3 regions of the Lentzea roselyniae genome follow, and region 3 is predicted to be linked to each of the others. Evidence: predicted binding sites of a transcription regulator. Region 3 holds the regulator's gene; each other region holds the start of a gene.
What was found. The regulator HspR, encoded in region 3, represses chaperone genes until heat shock. The targets are predictions, from matches to a motif close to ANNTTGAGTNNNNNNNACTCAANNT.
Positions count from the first base shown of each region.

Region 1: a site for HspR is predicted at 3,613-3,637, ahead of lon (endopeptidase La). Genes of this name have one in related genera too.
Region 2: a site for HspR is predicted at 2,956-2,980, ahead of clpB (ATP-dependent chaperone ClpB). Genes of this name have one in related genera too.

Region 1 covers NZ_BAABBE010000008.1:133,444-139,802, reverse strand. The annotation lists gene ABFX45_RS16490 (polysaccharide deacetylase family protein) at 1-182, shown strand, start outside; gene ABFX45_RS16485 (AMIN-like domain-containing (lipo)protein) at 208-651, shown strand; gene ABFX45_RS16480 (AMIN-like domain-containing (lipo)protein) at 714-1,184, shown strand; gene lon (endopeptidase La) at 1,250-3,598, opposite strand; gene ABFX45_RS16470 (SAM-dependent methyltransferase) at 3,700-4,551, shown strand; gene srmL (PheS-related mystery ligase SrmL) at 4,524-5,552, opposite strand; gene ABFX45_RS16460 (patatin-like phospholipase domain-containing protein) at 5,678-6,359, opposite strand, start outside.
Region 2 covers NZ_BAABBE010000006.1:3,022-9,380, forward strand. The annotation lists gene ABFX45_RS11865 (pyridoxamine 5'-phosphate oxidase family protein) at 1-445, shown strand, start outside; gene ABFX45_RS11870 (HIT family protein) at 471-662, shown strand; gene ABFX45_RS46415 (HIT family protein) at 662-901, shown strand; gene ABFX45_RS11875 (MDR family MFS transporter) at 951-2,609, shown strand; gene ABFX45_RS11880 (VOC family protein) at 2,507-2,890, opposite strand; gene clpB (ATP-dependent chaperone ClpB) at 3,037-5,622, shown strand; gene ABFX45_RS11890 (arsenate reductase/protein-tyrosine-phosphatase family protein) at 5,705-6,359, shown strand, end outside.
Region 3 covers NZ_BAABBE010000001.1:604-6,962, reverse strand. The annotation lists gene ABFX45_RS00045 (DUF4097 family beta strand repeat-containing protein) at 1-485, shown strand, start outside; gene dnaK (molecular chaperone DnaK) at 678-2,540, shown strand; gene grpE (nucleotide exchange factor GrpE) at 2,537-3,175, shown strand; gene dnaJ (molecular chaperone DnaJ) at 3,196-4,356, shown strand; gene ABFX45_RS00025 (heat shock protein transcriptional repressor HspR) at 4,362-4,790, shown strand; gene ABFX45_RS00020 (hypothetical protein) at 4,787-5,293, shown strand; gene ABFX45_RS00015 (SDR family oxidoreductase) at 5,295-6,194, opposite strand; gene ABFX45_RS00010 (TetR/AcrR family transcriptional regulator) at 6,278-6,359, shown strand, end outside.

The sequences.
Region 1 (6,359 bases), on a different contig from region 3:
TCAACTGGACGGCCGCGGTCAACGACGGGCGCGTGCAGTTCCAGCAGGGCGACAAGCTCAAGCTGGGCGACATCGTGCTGATGCACTTCCGCACGACTTTCGTCGAGGATTTCACCGCGTTCCTGAACCGTGCCAAGCAAGATGGACTGACTCCAGTGCCACTGGAGGACTTTCTGGGGTAGCAGGACCGTGAAGTGGGGGATCTTCATGAAGCGAATCGCAGCAGCGCTCATCGCCGCGGGGATGGCGTTGAGCGTCGTTCCGGCGGCATCAGCGGCCGACCACGCACAGCTGACCAACGTCCGGACGGAGCGCCAGCCGACGTTCGACCGCGTGGTGTTCGACCTGACGGGCGGCAAGCCGCAGGACAGCGTCCAGCCCATCGCCGAGCCGGTGAGCTGCGGCTCCGGCAAGCCGATCGCGGCGAAGGGCGTGGAGTTCCTGGAGGTGCGGCTGCAGCCGGCCGACGGGCACTCCTACACGGGGCCGCGCAACATCACGACGGGACTGGGGACCGCGCAGAGCGTCGTGTTCACGTGCGACTTCGAGGCGGACCTGTCGATCGCGATCGGTGTGGGGCACCGGAACGCGACCTACGAGGCCTACTTCCTGGACAACCCCCTCCGGTACGTGGTCGACATCAAGCACTGACGCAACTGTGTTCCGAGTCACGTCCAATTGAGTGTCAAGGAGCCCTGAGAGGGCGCACGAAGATGAACAGACGTCTGGTCGCGGTGTTGGTGGCAGTGCTGACGGTCTTCACGTTCGTCCCGCTGGCGTCGGCGCAGAGCACGCCCACGCTGTCGAACATCAGGACCGGCCAGCACCCCGGCTTCAGCCGGGTGGTGCTGGACCTGTCCGGCCTGCCGACGGAACACCGGGTCCGCGAGGTCACCAGTGTCGCGAACTGCGGTTCCGGCAACCCGGTCGACATGCCGGGCAGCACGGAGATCCTCGCGGTCACCCTCATCGGCGCCGCCGCGCACGACGACAACGGCAACCCGACCTACACCGGGTCGCGGAACTTCGCGACGCCCAACCTCAACCCCGTCAACAGGGTCGCGCTCACGTGCGACTTCGAGGCCACGCTGGGCATCGCCGTCGGCTACACCAATGCCAACGCCTGGCACCGGGTCTTCACGCTGACGAACCCGAACAGGCTCGTCATCGACGTCGGCCTGTAAGCGGAAAAGCCTCGTGGGGCAGTAGTCGCCGCTACTGCCCCACGAGGGGTTCCAGCTGGAAACCGTTACGCCGCAACGGTGGCAACGACCTCCTTCGAGAGCGCGTGCTCCAGCACCTCGGCCACGTCCGAGACGAAGTGCACGGTCAGCTGCTCCCGCACCGACTCCGGCACGTCCTCCAGGTCCGGCTCGTTGCGCTGGGGCAGCAGCACCGTCGTGATGCCCGCGCGGTGGGCGGCGAGCAGCTTCTGCTTGACGCCACCGATCGGCAGCACCCGGCCGGTCAGCGAGATCTCACCCGTCATCGCCACGTCCGAGCGCACCGGGCGGCCCGACAGCAGCGACGCCAGCGCCGTCGTCATCGTGACGCCGGCCGACGGACCGTCCTTCGGCACCGCGCCCGCCGGCACGTGGATGTGCACTCCACGGCCTTCCAGGGCCGCCGCCTTGTCGTCGTGCGAACGCAGGTACGACAACGCGATCTGCGCGGACTCCTTCATCACGTCGCCCAGCTGGCCGGTCAGCGTGACGCCGGACGCGCCGGTGTCCTTGGGGGCCAGCGAGGCTTCGATGAACAGCACGTCGCCACCGACACCCGTGACGGCCAGACCCGTTGCCACACCGGGAACCGAGGTGCGCTCGGCCGGCTCCGGCGTGTTCTTCGGGCTGCCGAGGTACGACTTCAGCGACGGCTGGTCGACCGTGACGGGCAGCTCCGAGTCACCCAGCGCGACCTTCGCGGTGACCTTGCGCAGGATCCGCGCGAGGGCCCGTTCCAGTTGCCGCACACCGGCTTCCCGCGTGTACTCGCTCGCCAGCTGGTGCAGCGCGGGCTTGTCGAACGTGACGTCCTCGGGTTCGAGGCCGGCGCGTTCGATCTGCCGCGGCAGCAGGTGCTCGCTGGCGATCGTGACCTTCTCGTCCTCGGTGTAGCCGTCGAGCTGCACCAGTTCCATGCGGTCGAGCAACGGCGCCGGGATCGACTCCAGCACGTTCGCGGTCGCGAGGAACACCACGTCCGAGAGGTCGAGCTCGACCTCCAGGTAGTGGTCGCGGAACGTGTGGTTCTGCGCCGGGTCCAGCACCTCGAGCAACGCCGCCGTGGGGTCGCCGCGGTAGTCGGAGCCGACCTTGTCGATCTCGTCGAGCAGCACGACCGGGTTCATCGAACCGGCCTCGCTGATCGCACGGACGATCCGGCCCGGCAGCGCGCCGACGTACGTGCGGCGGTGACCGCGGATCTCGGCCTCGTCACGCACGCCACCGAGCGCCACGCGGACGAACTTGCGGCCCATCGCCCGTGCCACGGACTCGCCGAGCGACGTCTTGCCGACGCCGGGAGGGCCGACGAGAGCCAGCACGGCGCCGGAACGACGTCCGCCGACGACGCCCATGCCGCGGTCGGCACGACGCTTGCGCACGGCCAGGTACTCGGTGATGCGCTGCTTCACGTCGTCCAGACCGGAGTGGTCCGCGTCGAGCACCTCACGCGCGGCCTTGATGTCGTAGGAGTCCTCGGTCCGCTCGTTCCACGGCATCTCGAGAACGGTGTCGAGCCACGTCCGGATCCAGCCCACCTCGGGCGACTGCTCGGAGGTGCGCTCCAGCTTGTCGACCTCGGCCAGCGCGGCCTTCTCGACCTTCTCCGGCAGGCTCGCGGCCTCGACGCGCGCCCGGTAGTCCTCCTGCTCGGAGGCCGGCTTGCCGTCGAGCTCGGCCAGCTCCTTGCGGATCGCGGCCATCTGCTGGCGCAGCAGGAACTCCCGCTGCTGCTTCTCGACGCCTTCCTTGACGTCCTTGGCGATCGTCTCGTTGACGTCGAGTTCGGTCAGGTGCGCCTGACCCCACTCGACGAGCTTCTCCAGCCGGGTGGTGACGTCGCTCGTCTCCAGCAGCCAGATCTTCTGCTTCTCGTCGAGGTAGGAGGCGTAACCGGCGAGGTCGGCCAGCGCCGACGGGTCGCTGATCTGCTGCACCGAGTCGACCATCTGCCAGGCGCCACGCGTCTGCAGGATGTTCGTCACGAGCGCGCGGTACTGCTTCGCGAGCTCCCGCGTCCGGTCGGTGATCGGGGACTCGTCCGCGATCGTCGAGTTCACCCACAGCGCCGCGCCCGGCCCCGTCGTGCCCGTGCCGATGCGCACGCGCTTGGTGCCGCGCACGACGGCGGCGCGCTCGCCGCCGGGCAGGCGTCCCACCTGCTCGATCTCGGCCAGTGTGCCGACCGAGGCGTACTTCCCGTCCAGACGCGGGACCAGGAGCACTTGATGATTTGCCGCGGTCGTGGCCGCGTCGACGGCCGCGCGGGCCTCGGCGCTGGCGTCCGCACCGGAGATGCGGATCGGCACCACCATGCCGGGGAGCACCACAACGTCGTCGAGCGGCAGCACCGGCAGGGCCAACGTCTCGCCCATCACATCACCCTCCAAAGTTGAGTCTGTACCGCTCAACCAACTGGAGCGTGGTGGTGTTCCCTTCAGGTGTTCGCTGTCAGCGAGCAGCCAGGACACGATCCGTGCACACTCGGCTGGCGGTGGACACCCGTGTGCACACGAGCGAGGATGCGCCCGTGATGGAAGAGCTGAAGTGGGTCCCGGCCACGGTCGACGTCACACGTCCGAGCGTGGCGCGGATGTACGACTACTACCTGGGCGGCTCGCACAACTTCGAAGCCGACCGTGCTGCCGCCAAGCAGGTGGAGCAGATCTTCCCGGGCGTCGCGCAGAGCGCGCAGGCGAACCGCTCGTTCCTGCGCAGGGTCGTCCGCCACCTCGTCGCCGAGGGAATCGACCAGTTCCTCGACCTGGGCTCCGGCATCCCCACCGTGGGCAACGTCCACGAGATCGCCCAGCAGGACAACCCGTCGGCCCGCGTCGTGTACGTCGACGTCGAGCCGGTCGCCGTCTCGCACAGCAACGCCCTGCTGGCCGACAACGACCACGCCACCGCGCTCCTCGCCGACCTGCGCGCGACGTCCACGGTGCTGGCCGGAGCCCGCGAGCACCTCGACTTCTCGCGCCCGGTCGGCGTGCTGATCATCGCGGCACTGCACTTCGTTCCGGACGAGGACGATCCGTACGGCAAGGTCGCCGAGTACATGGCCGCGCTGCCGTCCGGCTCGTACCTGGCGATCACGCACGCCACCTGGGACACCCTGAGCGATGAGGAGAGGGCGGAGGCCCGCGAGATCGCCAAGATCTACAGCAGCTCCGACAACAAGCTCGCCATCCGCACGCACGCCGAGGTGAGCAGGTTCTTCGACGGGCTCGAACTGCTGGAACCGGGCGTCGTGCCGGTGAACGACTGGCGCCCGGACTCCTTCGAGGACCACACGGCCATCTACGGCGCTGTCGCCCGCAAGCCCTGAAGCAGGCGGTCCCGCATCTTGTTCGTCTCGCGGTCGGTGAGGGTGCGTTCCGGCGCCCTCATCGTCACGCGGATGAGCACGTTCTTCTGGCCAGGCCTGGCTTCCAGCCGTCGCTGGACGTGTTCCGGCAGGTCTTCCGTCCGCGTCTCGCCGAGGATCGTGATCTCCTCGATGACGTCCTCCGGTACCAGCGCGCGGATCCGGTCGCCGAGCGTCTCGATGTCCTCGCTCTCGTGCGCCATGATCGAGATGTCCCTGATCGCGGCCGGATGCCGTGAGATCGGGCGGTACTCGGCCAGGTCCAGCATCTGCGACGCGATGCGCGGGTCACCGTTGCGCAGCAGGCGGATGTCCGGGATTCCCTTGCGCAGCATGAGGATCCGGTCCAGCCCGAGACCCATCGCCAGGCCGTGCGGGTGGTGTTTCAGGACGTGACGCGCGGCCAGCCCGCACTCGCCGACCTCGACCCACTGGCCGTCGTGCCACACGTCGATCTGCTTGCCGTGCGTGGTGTACGGGTGTTGGGCGTCGATCGTGCGATATCGCTTGCCGGGCAACAACGTTGTGACGACCGTGTCGATGAGGTCTTCCAACCGTTCCTCGTTGTGCGAGATCCGCCAGACGTCGAGCTGATGCGGTGTGCCGGTGTGCAGGCGGTCGACCGTGTCGCGGCGGTAGACGAGGCCCGGACAGAGCAGCGTGACGTCCGGAACGGCGGTGCGCAGTGCCGGCGGGATCATCGCCGTGGTGTGGCTGCGCAGCATGCACGTTTCGCTGACGTACCTGGTGTAGCGGGCGTCCCTGGTGACCGCGTCGGCGGGATAACCGAGGTGCTCGTAGTTGTGCTCCACCGGAACGAGCGGGTGGTGGCGGACTTCCTCGGGGTTGTCCAGCGCGGTCTTGAGATCGGCGATCAGCAGCTGCATCGCGTGCGGGCCCTGCGCGGGGTCGGTGAGGTCGCGGACGTTCAGGGCGTGCACGAGTTCATCGGTGCGGTACATGGGTTTCCCGTTCTGCGTGGTCGGATGGGTTGCGGAGTCCCCCGACCAACGGGAAGGTTCTAGGCGCGCGCCACCGCCGCGGGTCGGGGGTGGCTGAATCGCGTCATGAACTCAGGCTAACCCGCCTACTCGGGCGGTGTCAGCCGCAAATCCGGATCCACGGGCGGTACGCCGTCGAACGGTCCGTCGTCCTTCAGCCTGCCGACGTCGTCCAGGGCGAGCTCGATCTCCGCCCGGTACGGGTCACCGCCGGCCGGGGGAGTGCGGAACCACTCGTGCAGCGCCTCCGGGATCTGGAACCGCGCGAGCAGCTCGGAGTACATCGCCTCGCGGTCCTCGGCCTGCGCGCCGAGCTCCTGGTACTCGCGCAGGGCCAGGCGCAGCCGGATCCAGCGGTAGCGGTCGGTGTTGTGCTGCTGCTCGAACCGTTCGCGCAGCAGGTCACCGGCACGCTGGCCGCGCAGCGCCAGCTTCTTGATCGTGGCCGGCGGCATGAACAGGTTCGTGCCGCCCTCGTCGTCGGCCTGCCGCACGTGCGCGATCCGACCGCGGTAGCCGGGCAGCCCGGACTGCATGGTGTCCCGCCAGTCCAGGAACGTGTCCAGGATGGACAGCAGGAAGCGCGGCATTGACGTCAACGACGCGTAGCGCGTGCCCTTGGTCGACGCGTCCTGCTCCGGCAGCCACACCTCGGCCGTGTCGCCGTTCGGGTAGGACTGCAGGCTAAGGCCGAACGTGGGCCAGCGCGGCAGCAGCGAGTCGAAGAAGTGGATGGGGAAGTTGCTGGTAATGCCGCCGTCGGAGAAC
Region 2 (6,359 bases), on a different contig from region 3:
CCGGATGGAGATGGCCTTCATCTCGACCGCTGATGCCGACGGGGAGTGCGACTCCACCCTGCGGGCCGGGCCGGCGGGGTTCATCCAGGTGATCGACTCCCGGACGGTCGCGTACCCCGAGTACCGCGGCAACGGCGTGATGGCGTCCCTGGGCAACATCATGGAGAACCCGCACGTCGGGATGCTGATGGTGGACTTCACCGACGACCTGATCGGGCTGCACGTGAACGGCCGCGCCCGGATCGCGCCGCGCGAGGAGATCCCCACCGAGGACAAGAAGGTGGAGCGGTGGGTGGTGGTCGAGGTGCAGGAGGCCTACATCCACTGCCGCAAGCACATCCCGCGGATGATCCCGGTCGACCGGGTGCGTGACTGGGGCACCGACGACGTGAAGCGCAAGGGCGGCGACTACTTCGGGGTCAAGGCGGGCAAGACCGCGGAGTGACCCGCTGATCTGGTCACATGGCGGCATGCCCTGTGTCTTCTGCTCGATCATGTCCGGCGACCTGTCCGCCCGGTGGGTGGCGCGGGCGCCGGACGCCGTCGCGTTCCTGCCGTTCCCCACCCGCGCTCTAGCTCCCGGTCACACGCTGGTGGTGCCGCGTGAGCACTCGGTGGGGGTGCACGACGCGACTCCGGCGGCCTTCACGGCGGCCGGCTGATGGTCCAGCGTGTGGCGCGGGCGATGAAGGCCGCGCTCGGTGCGTCCGGGGTGTGCGTGCTCGACGCGAGTGGGCCCGGTTCCGGACAGAGCGTCGCTCACCTGCACTTTCACGTCGTGCCGCACTGGGAGGACGACGAGTACTTCGCCTGGCCGGAGCCCTCGGGAAGGCAGCTCGAAGGTGATCTGGCCCGGGCGTTGCGTGACGCAGTAGACGGCCGAACTAGTTGTTCTAGCTAACTATCTCCAGATATAGTTGCGTAGCATCAACTAATTACTGGAGGTGTGCTTGAACCGGCCCTCGTCGCATCGGGAGATCCTCGAAGCCCTGTCCGGCATCTGGGTGGCGCTGCTCGTCGCGATCCTCAGCTCCACCATCGTCTCGAACGCTCTCCCGACGATCCTGGCCGAGCTCAAGGGCACCCAGACCCAGTACACCTGGGTCATCACGTCGATGCTGCTCGCCTCCACGGCCAGTACACCGCTGTGGGGCAAGCTCTCGGACCTCTTCGACAAGAAGATGCTGCTGCAGACGAGCATCGTGCTGTTCGTCGTCGGCTCGGTCCTGTCGGGGCTGAGCCAGAACATGGAGCAGCTCATCGCGTTCCGGGTCGTCCAGGGCCTGGGCATGGGTGGCGTGCAGGCGCTCGGCCAGGTCGTGGTCGGTGCGTTGCTGAGCCCGCGGGAACGCGGCCGCTACAGCGGCTACACCGGCATGGTGATCTCCGCGGGCACGGTCGGCGGGCCGCTCGTCGGCGGGTTCCTCGTCGACTGGCCCGGCTGGCGCTGGTGCTTCTTCGTCTGCGTGCCGCTGGCGCTCGTGGCGCTGGCCGTGCTGCACAAGACGCTGCACCTGCCCGGCGAGAGGCGGCACGTCAAGATCGACTACCTGGGAGCCACGCTGATCACCGGTGGCGTGAGCCTGGTGCTGATGTGGGTGTCCTTCGCCGGCAAGGACTTCGCCTGGCTGAGCAGGGAGAGCGCGCTCTTCGCAGGTGGTGCCCTGCTCGCCCTCGTCACCGCCTACTTCGTCGAGCGCCGGGCGAGCTCCCCGGTCATCCCGTTGCACCTGTTCAGGAACCGGACGGTGGTGCTGGCGATGCTCGGTGGCATCGCGGTCGGTACTGCGATGTTCGGCGCATCGGTGTTCATGGGGCAGTACTTCCAGATCGCGCGCGGGTTCTCGCCCACGAAGGCAGGGCTGCTCACGGTGCCGTTGGTTCTCGGCCTGAGCATCTCGTCCACTGTCAGCGGGCAGCTCATCGCCAGGAGCGGCAAGTGGAAGGGTTACCTGGTCTGGGGCGCGTTCTCGCTGGTCATCGGGCTGGCGTTGCTGGGCACGATCGACCACACCACGAACCTGACCCTGATGAGCGCGTACCTGCTGCTCGTCGGCGTCGGGGTGGGGCTGACCATGCAGAACCTGGTCCTGGCCGTCCAGAACGGTGTGGGCATGGCCGACCTGGGCGCCGCGAGTTCGACCGCCACCTTCCTGCGGTCGCTGGGAGGGACGGCCGGCGTCTCGGTGCTGGGCGCGGTCCTCGCCGCCCACGTGAGCACCAAGACACTCGACCGCGGCTCCCTCTCCCCAGTCGTGCGGGACTCCTACGGCGATGCGATGGGTGAGCTGTTCCTGATCGCCGCCGGTCTCGCGGTCTTCACGGTGATCGCGGTTCTGCTGATCAAGGAGCAACCGCTGCGTGACTCGGTGGATGTCACCCCAACGGGTTCTGGTGCACAGACGGTCGCCACTGAACCTGATTCACCTGTGGATACTGAACAGCGGATTGTGGATAACTCGACCTCCGCTGTGGACAAGCTGTTGGTGCTTTCGAGTGACGTCGATCAGGAGGTCGCGGCGCGTTCGGCTGCGCTGCGTTCCACACAGAACTCGTTGCCCTCGGGGTCGTGCATGGTGACCCAGCCGGTGCCGTCCGGCTTGCGGTGATCCTCGTAGATCGTCGCGCCGATGCCGAGCAGGCGTTCGACCTCCTCGTCGCGGGTGCCGTCCGTCGGTTGCAGGCAGATGTGGACGCGGTTCTTGACCGTCTTGGGCTCGGGCACCTCGATGAAGAGGTACTGGATGCCGCTCGGCAGCGTGACCAGGCACTCCGGGTCGCCGGGGTTGTCGTCGGGATGGATCGGCAGACCGAGCACCCGGCTCCACCACGAGGCCTGCTCGTAGGCGTTCCTGGCGTCGACGGTGACGTTGTGGATGGTTGAGGTCATGGTGCTGATCTTCGCTCAACGGGCTCGGATCGCCGTGCGTTTTCGGGACGACCGTCACGTTCTCGTAGTTGAGCGGAACAGACTCAACTTTTCTGACGTTGTGCGGGATGATGGTCCATGCTGGAGGCTGACCACGAGGTGGAGGAATGGACGCTTTCAACCCGACGACGAAGACTCAGCAGGCTGTTTCCGCAGCTGTGCAGGCAGCCACCCTCAACGGCAACCCGGACGTGGGGTCGGCGCACCTGCTCGGCGCCCTGCTGGCGCAGACGGACGGGTTGACCGCGCCGTTGCTCTCAGCGGTGGGCGCCGACCCGACGCTGGTGCGCAAGGAGCTCGAGCAGCTCTCCCGCTCGCTGCCCAGCGCCTCCGGCTCGACCGTCTCCGCGCCGCAGTTCTCGCGCGACGCCGTGCGGGTGCTCGGCAAGGCGCAGGAGCTCGCCACCGAGATGGGCGACGAGTACGTGTCCACCGAGCACCTGCTCGTCGGGCTGGCGCAGCACGGCGGCCAGGTCGCCGACCTGCTCCGCCGGCACGGTGCCACGCCGGACGCGTTGAAGGACGCGTTCGAGAAGGTGCGCGGGTCTGCCCGCGTCACCTCGCCCGACCCCGAGGGCACGTACAAGGCGCTCGAGAAGTACGGCGTCGACCTGACCGAACGCGCCCGCAAGGGCGAGCTCGACCCGGTGATCGGCCGTGACGCCGAGATCCGCCGGGTCGTCCAGGTGCTGTCGCGGCGCACCAAGAACAACCCCGTGCTGATCGGCGAGCCCGGCGTCGGCAAGACGGCGATCGTCGAGGGCCTGGCGCAGCGAGTGGTGGCCGGTGACGTGCCGGAGTCGCTGCGCGGCAAGCGCGTCGTGGCGCTCGACCTCGGCTCGATGGTCGCGGGCGCCAAGTACCGCGGTGAGTTCGAGGAGCGGCTCAAGGCCGTCCTGAAGGAGATCACCGACTCGGCCGGCCAGGTCATCACGTTCATCGACGAGCTGCACACGATCGTCGGCGCCGGCGCGACCGGCGAGTCCGCCATGGACGCAGGCAACATGATCAAGCCGATGCTGGCCCGCGGCGAACTGCGCATGGTCGGTGCCACGACCCTGGACGAGTACCGCGAGCACATCGAGAAGGACGCCGCCCTGGAACGCCGCTTCCAGCAGGTGCTGGTCGGCGAGCCGTCGGTGGAGGACACGGTCGGCATCCTGCGCGGCCTCAAGGAGCGGTACGAGGTGCACCACGGCGTGCGCATCACCGACGCCGCCCTCGTCGCCGCGGCCACGTTGTCGGACCGCTACATCACCGCGCGCTTCCTGCCGGACAAGGCGATCGACCTCGTCGACGAGGCCGCGTCCCGGCTCCGCATGGAGATCGACTCGCGCCCCGTCGAGATCGACACGGTGGAGCGTGCCGTCCGCCGTCTCGAGATCGAGGAGATGGCGCTGTCCAAGGAGTCGGACGTGGCCTCGCTGGAACGGCTCTCCGCCCTGCGCGCCGAGCTGGCGGAGAAGCGCGAGGAGCTGTCCGTGCTGACCGCGAGGTGGCAGAACGAGAAGGGCTCGATCGACAAGGTCCGGACGCTGAAGGAACAGCTGGAGTCGTTGCGCGGCGAGTCCGAACGCGCCGAGCGCGACGGCGACCTGGGTCGTGCGGCCGAGCTCCGGTACGGCCGGATTCCCGCGCTGGAGAAGGAACTCGAGGCGGCCTCCGAAGCGTCCACTCAGGACGCCGCGATGCTCAAGGAGGAAGTCGGCCCGGACGACGTCGCCGACGTCGTGTCGGCGTGGACCGGCATTCCGGCCGGTCGCCTGCTGGAGGGCGAGACCGCCAAGCTGCTGCGGATGGAGGACGAGCTCAGCCGCCGCGTCGTCGGCCAGGCCGAGGCCGTGCGGGTCGTCTCGGACGCCGTGCGCCGCACCCGTGCCGGCGTCGCCGACCCGGACCGCCCGACGGGTTCGTTCCTGTTCCTCGGCCCCACCGGCGTCGGCAAGACCGAGCTGGCGAAGGCGTTGGCCGCGTTCCTGTTCGACGACGAGCGGGCGATGATCCGCATCGACATGAGCGAGTACTCCGAGAAGCACTCGGTGGCCCGCCTGGTCGGAGCGCCTCCCGGCTACATCGGCTACGACCAGGGCGGCCAGCTGACCGAGTCGGTGCGCCGCCGCCCGTACTCCGTGGTGCTGCTGGACGAGGTCGAGAAGGCGCACCCGGACGTGTTCGACGTGCTGCTGCAAGTGCTGGACGACGGCCGCCTGACCGACGGCCAGGGCCGGACCGTGGACTTCCGCAACACGATCCTGGTGCTGACCTCGAACCTGGGGTCCACCGCGATCGCCAACCCGTCGCTGACGGAGGTGGAGCGCCGCGACGCCGTCATGGCGGTGGTGCAGCGGCACTTCAAGCCGGAGTTCCTGAACCGGCTCGACGACGTCGTGGTGTTCCACGCGCTGGCGACCGAGGAGCTGACGTCCATTGTGGACATCCAGATCGCCAGGCTGGCGGACCGGCTCGCTGCCCGGCGGTTGAGCCTGGACGTCACGGCCTCCGCTCGCGACTGGCTGGCGTTGAACGGCTTCGACCCGGTGTACGGGGCCCGGCCGCTGCGGCGGCTGGTGCAGTCGGCGATCGGTGACCAGCTGGCGAAGGAGTTGCTGGCCGGTGAGGTGCGGGACGGCGACACGGTCAGGGTCGACGTGCTGGACGACAACACCGGCCTGATTGTGGGCCGCGAAGTCTGAGGGATACATCAAGCTGGATTGATGTATTGTCCTGGGTGTGTCCAGCGACGCACCCAGGACGTTGCCGCTGTTCCTGCGGCTGATGACGGACCCGCTGCGCTGGCGGCTGGCGTGTGAGCTGGCCGCCGGTGACCGCCGGGTGCGCGAGCTGGTGTCCGCGGTGGGAGAACCGCAGAACCTGGTCTCCTACCACCTCAAACAGCTGCGCGACGCGGGTCTCGTGACGGCCAGGCGCAGCAACTTCGACGGCCGCGACACCTACTACCACCTCGACCTGGCGCGGTGTGCCGAAGCGTGGGCGGACACGGGCACGGCCCTGCATCCGGCCATCGCGGCGGGCACGCCAACGCCGAGCGCGACGAAGGTGCTGTTCGTCTGCACGGGAAACAGCGGCCGCTCGCCCATGGCCGAGGCCCTGCTGCGGCACCGGTCCGGGAACCGCGTCGAGGTGGCGAGCGCCGGCAGCCACCCGAAGGCCCTGCATCCCGACGCCGTCAGGGCCGTTGCGGAGTACGGCGCCGCCCTGGCGCACGAACCCACTCACCTGGACGTCGTGCGTCGTGGCCGGTTCGACCTCGTGATCAGCCTGTGCGACCGGGTTCGCGAGGTTCTGCCGAGCTTTCCCGGCCGTCCGCGGCTGATCCACTGGAGCCTCGCCGACCCCGCGGCCGAAGGCGGGTTCGACGCCTTCCGGCGCACCGCCGCCGAGCTCGACGGCCGGATCCGATTCCTGCCAG
Region 3 (6,359 bases):
ACTTCAACGCCAGGAACATCGCGGGCAACGTCCAGATCACCAGCGGTTCCGGCGACGTCGACGTTCGTGACATCACCGGCGACGTCAAGGCCATCACGAGCTCCGGCAAGTTCGGGGCCTCCAAGGTCAAGGGCAGCGTCACCGCCGACCTGGGCTCCGGCAACATCACGCTGGACCAGCTGCAGGGCAAGGTCCTGGCCAACACGGGCTCGGGCAACATCAGCGGCACCGCGCTGGACAACGACGTGACCGCGGACGCCGACTCCGGCAACGTGGAGCTGAACTTCGTCTCGGCACGCACGGTCCGCGTCGTCACGGGCTCGGGCAACCTGACGGTGCGGGTGCCGAGTTCCGCCGGCCCGTACCGGGTCACCGCCGAGTCCGGCAGAGGGGATCGCAGGGTCGACGTGCCGACCGACCCGGCGGCGAAGTACGAGCTCAAGCTGACGGCCGACTCGGGGAACGTGAAGGTGCTGGCCGTGTGAGGCCTGCCGAACCAGGGCGAATGTGTCGAGGGCCACTCCACAAGGGGTGGTCCTCGGCGCGTTCTGAGGGAACAACCAGATCTGGCCAGCCGTTGGTTCAGTCAGAAAGCTTGAGTCGAGTAGGCTCAACGTTGGGCAAGATGGCAAACTTGAGCCAGCAACGCTCAACAAGTACTAGCGGAAGGAACTCCAATGGCGCGTGCAGTCGGCATCGACCTCGGGACGACCAACTCCGTCGTCGCCGTCCTCGAAGGCGGTGAGCCGACGGTCATCGCCAACTCGGAGGGCTCGAGGACGACCCCGTCCATCGTCGCGTTCGCCAAGAACGGCGAGGTTCTCGTGGGTCAGCCCGCGAAGAACCAGGCTGTCACGAACGTCGACCGCACCATCCGCTCGGTGAAGCGGCACATCGGCACCAACTGGAAGACCGATGAGATCGACGGCAAGCAGTACACCTCGCAGGAGATCAGCGCGCGCGTGCTGATGAAGCTCAAGCGCGACGCCGAGGCGTACCTGGGCGAGGAGATCACCGACGCCGTCATCACCGTCCCCGCCTACTTCGAGGACGCGCAGCGCCAGGCCACCAAGGAGGCCGGCCAGATCGCGGGCCTCAACGTGCTCCGCATCGTCAACGAGCCGACGTCGGCCGCGCTGGCCTACGGCCTCGACAAGGGCGAGAAGGAGCAGACCATCCTGGTCTTCGACCTCGGTGGCGGCACGTTCGACGTCTCGCTGCTCGAGCTCGGTGACGGCGTGGTCGAGGTTCGTGCCACGAGTGGTGACAACCACCTCGGTGGCGACGACTGGGACCAGCGCGTCGTCGACTGGCTGGTGGACCGCTTCAAGCAGGCCAACGGCATCGACCTGACCAAGGACAAGATGGCCCTGCAGCGCATCCGTGAGGCTGCGGAGAAGGCCAAGATCGAGCTGTCCAGCTCCAGCACCGCGAGCATCAACCTGCCGTACATCACGGTCGACGCGGACAAGAACCCGCTGTTCCTCGACGAGACGCTGTCGCGCGCCGAGTTCCAGCGGATCACGTCCGACCTGCTCGACCGCACCCGTGCGCCGTTCAACAACGTGATCAAGGACGCCGGCATCTCCGTCGGCGACATCGACCACGTCGTGCTCGTCGGTGGCTCGACCCGCATGCCCGCCGTCGCGGAGCTCGTGAAGGAGCTGACCGGCGGCCGCGAGCCCAACAAGGGCGTGAACCCGGACGAGGTCGTCGCCGTCGGCGCCGCCCTGCAGGCCGGTGTCCTCAAGGGCGAGGTCAAGGACGTCCTGCTGCTCGACGTCACCCCGCTGTCCCTCGGCATCGAGACCAAGGGCGGCATCATGACCAAGCTGATCGAGCGCAACACCACGATCCCGACCAAGCGCTCGGAGACCTTCACGACGGCCGACGACAACCAGCCGTCCGTGCAGATCCAGGTCTTCCAGGGCGAGCGCGAGATCGCGGCGCACAACAAGAAGCTCGGCATGTTCGAGCTGACCGGCCTGCCCCCGGCCCCGCGCGGCGTGCCGCAGATCGAGGTCACCTTCGACATCGACGCGAACGGCATCGTGCACGTCTTCGCGAAGGACCTGGGCACTGGCAAGGAACAGTCGATGACCATCACCGGTGGCTCCGCGCTGCCGAAGGAGGACATCGACCGCATGGTCAAGGACGCTGAGGCCCACGCGGAGGAGGACAAGCGCCGCCGCGAGGAGGCCGAGGTCCGCAACCAGGCCGAGACGCTCGTGTACCAGACGGAGAAGGTCGTCAAGGAGAACGACGACAAGCTCCCGTCCGACATCAAGGAGAAGGTCACCGCCGCGATCGCCGAGGCGAACGAGGCGCTCAAGGGCACCGACATCAACGCCATCAAGGCCGCGGTGGAGAAGCTCGCGACCGAGTCCCAGGCCATCGGTCAGGCGATCTACGCCAACGCTCCGGGTGCCGCCGGTGCCGAGGCTCCTGGTACGGACGCGCCGGGTGCCGGTGCGGGTGCCAAGGCCGGCCAGGACGACGTCGTCGACGCCGAGATCGTGGACGAGGACGAGAAGAAGTGACCGAGCCGAGGCACGCCGCCCCTGACGAGGAGCAGCCTCAGGTAGTCGTGAACGACCGGCGCCGGATCGACCCCGAAACGGGGGAGGTCCGGGCGCCGGCCGACGCGACCACCGAGGAAGAAGGCGCTGCTCCGGTGGAAGACGCTCCGGTCGTTGCGGAGATCGTGGACGAGGTGGCCGCCGAGCTGAAGACCCAGCTCGACGAGCGCACCGCCGACCTGCAACGGCTCACCGCCGAGTACGCGAACTACCGCAAGCGGGTGGAACGCGATCGCGAAGCGGTGATCAACAACGCGAAGGCGTCCGTGGCCGCGGAGCTGCTCTCCGTGCTGGACGACGTCGAACGGGCCGCCGCGCACGGCGACCTGACCGGCGCGTTCAAGGCGGTGGCGGACAAGCTCGTGTCCACTCTGCAGAAGACCGGCCTGGAGCCGTTCGCGCACGAGGGTGAGGCGTTCGACCCGTCGGTGCACGAGGCCGTGCAGCACAGCACGTCCCCGGACGTCGACGGCCCGACCGTCACGGCAGTCCTGCGCCGTGGCTACCGGTTCGGCGACAAGCTCGTCCGGCCCGCGCTCGTCGCGGTGACCGACCACGAGCCCGCCGCCGCCGCACCGCAGGCCGAAGAGAGCTGACGGAAGGGAGGAGACGTCCGGTGAGTGCTAGGGACTGGATCGAAAAGGACTTCTACCGCGAGTTGGGCGTCTCCTCCGACGCGTCGGCGGACGAGATCAAGAAGTCGTACCGCAAGCTCGCCCGCGAGCTGCACCCCGACGCGAACCCCGGCGACGCCAAGGCCGAGGCCCGCTTCAAGGCGGTCTCCGAGGCTTATGGCGTGCTGTCGGACCCGGCCAAGCGCAAGCAGTACGACGAGGCCCGGCGCCTGTTCGCGGGCGGCGGTGGCTTTCCCGGCGGCTTCGGCGGCGGGGGTGGCTTCGACGTCAACGACCTGTTCGGCCGTGCCGCGCAGGGCACCGGTGGCGGCGGCCTGGGCGACCTGCTCGGCGGCCTGTTCAACCGGCGCGGTGGTGGCGGGACGGCCTCCGCCACGCGCCCGCGCCGTGGCGAGGACGTCGAGACCGACGTCCGCATCGACTTCACCGAGGCGGTGAAGGGAGCGACGGTGCCGCTGCGCCTGTCGTCCCCCGCCGCCTGCACGAAGTGTGGCGGCTCCGGCGCCAAGCCGGGCACGACGCCGCACGCCTGTGCGACCTGTTCGGGTTCCGGTCTGGTGACTCGCTCGCAGGGCGCGTTCGCGTTCAGCGAGCCGTGCCGCGACTGCCGCGGCACCGGCCGGATCATCGACGACCCGTGCCCCGAGTGCGGTGGCGACGGCGTCAGCACCCGCACCCGCACGCTGACCGTGCGGATCCCGTCGGGCGTCGACGACGGCCAGCGCATTCGCCTTGCGGGACAAGGCGAACCCGGCCGCAACGGTGGCCCCGCCGGCGACCTGTTCGTGCGCGTGCACGTCAACCCGCACAGCGTCTTCGGGCGCCAGGGCAACGATCTGACGCTCACGGCGCCGATGACCTTCCCGGAGCTGGCTCTGGGCACGACGTTGACCGTCCCGACGCTGGACGGCAAGGTGACCTTGAAGGTGCCCGCCGGCACCGCCTCCGGGCGGGTGCTGCGGGCTCGGGGCAAGGGGATCACCAAGCGCGACGGCACCTCCGGTGATCTCCTGATCACCCTGGAGGTCGCGGTGCCGAACAACCTGTCGTCCGAGGCCCGCAAGGCGCTCGAGGCGTACGCCGACGTCACGAAGGACCACGATCCCCGTGGTGATCTGAACGCACTTCTCGAAGGGCGGTGAGTTCCGTGGGTTTTCCGTTCCCTCCTGGAACTGACGAGGACACACCTTTCTTCGTGATCTCAGTGGCGGCGCAGCTGTCCGGTCTGCACGCCCAGACGCTGCGGTCCTACGACCGGATGGGTCTGGTGTCGCCCGGCCGCACTTCGGGCGGTGGCCGCCGCTACTCGATGCGCGACATCGTGCTGCTGCGCGAGGTCCAGCGGCTCTCCCAGGAGGAGGGCGTGAACCTCGCCGGGATCAAGCGGATCATCGAGCTGGAGAACCAGGTCGACGCACTGCGGGCACGGGTCAACGAGCTGACCCAGGAGCTGGCTCAGGCGTTGGCGGCGGCGGACTCCGCGGCTGCCGCGGTGCACGCCTCCTACCGGCGGGACCTCGTCCCCATCCGGCAGGAGACGTCGCTCGTCGTGTGGAAGCCCAAGCCCCGCAAGTGATCGAGCGTCTCTACGAGGTGTTCGCGGCGCCCCGCCCTGCAGTGGTCGACCATTGCGATCACTGCGTGGACCCGGCGGACGTCGCCCCCTTCACCACCGTGCCGTTGCGCGACCTGCCTGCCGGCCACGTCGAAAAGTACTGGTTGCGCTCGGGCACGATCGGCGACGAGACCTTTGTGCGGTACCTGCTTCCGCGCGTGCTGGAGCTGATCGCCGAGGGCGCGCTCGACGCGGACTTCTTCTGGCTGGGACTCGCGAACTCGGCTCACCAGAATGGTGATCCGCAGGAGCAGCGAGCGATCGAGGAGTACTACGAGGCGACGCCGCGAGCCCTGGCCGGCCTCGTGCGAGAGTGCGCGGATCGCCTCGACCGCGCCGGACGGCTCGCCGAGTGGCTGCGCGGGCCGGAAGCCCTTGCCGTGCTCGAAGAAGCCGCGCTGACCGGCCCCGATCCCGACGGCGAGCTCTCCGAGGCGCACCTGGCGCTCGAAGCCTGGCGCTGACTCACCGCTGCTCGAAGTAGAACCCGGCCTCCAGATCCGCGAGAAGGCCGGGTTCCTTCGTTTCCCAGCCCAGCAGCGCTTTCGTGCGCGCACTGGACGTGGGTGCGTCACGCGCGACCATGTTCGCGAGCGGGCCGAAGTGCTCCACCGCACGTTCGGCGGGGATGCTTTCCACCGGCACGTTCAGCTTTCGTCCGATCACCTCGGCGATCTCCCGCAGCGGCACCGCTTCCTCGGCGACCGCGTGCAGCACCGAGCCGGCGGGAGCCTTCTCCACGGCCAGCCGGTAGAGCCGCGCCACGTCCAGCGTGTGCGTGGCCGACCAGCGGTTGGTGCCGTCGCCGGGGTAGCCGGAGATCCCCGTGGTGCGTGCGACCTTCACCAGCAGCGGGATGAAGCCGGCCGTGTCCAGTTCACTGTGGACGGTCGGTGGCAGCACGGCGACCGCGCCGCGCACGCCGGCCGCGTCGATGATCAGGTTTCGGGCGGTGCCGCGGCTGTGGTCGTCCGGGACCCGTTCCTCTTCGGTGACGGTGCGGCCCAGGCCGGAGTACGACAGCGTGCCGGCGGTGCCGATCAGCGCCTTGCCGGTGCCGGACAGCTCGTCGATGAACGCACGGACCACCGCGAGATCGGCGGCGGACGCACCGGCGTAGTCGCCCGCGAACATCTCCTCGTGCTTGAACGCCAGGTGGATCACCGCGTCGGCCTCGGCCGCGCCCTTGCGCAGGCCGTCCAGGTCGTCGAGGTCGCCGCGCTGGACCGCCGCGCCGAGGTCGGTGAGCTTGGCGGCGGAGGCGTCCGAGCGGGCCAGTCCGACGACCCGATGGCCGGCCTGCAGGAGTTCCGGGACCAGCGCGGAGCCGACATGGCCGCTGGCGCCCGTGACGAAGACCTTCATGAGCACTTCCTCAAGTGATGGGACTTGGTCTTATCAACCGTAGCAGAGTGATGGGACTAAGTCGCATCACTTAGGATGGCGTCATGGGTCGATGGGAACCGGACGCGCGGGATCGGTTGGTGCGCGCCGCACTCGACCTGTTCAGCGAGCAGGGGTACGAGAACA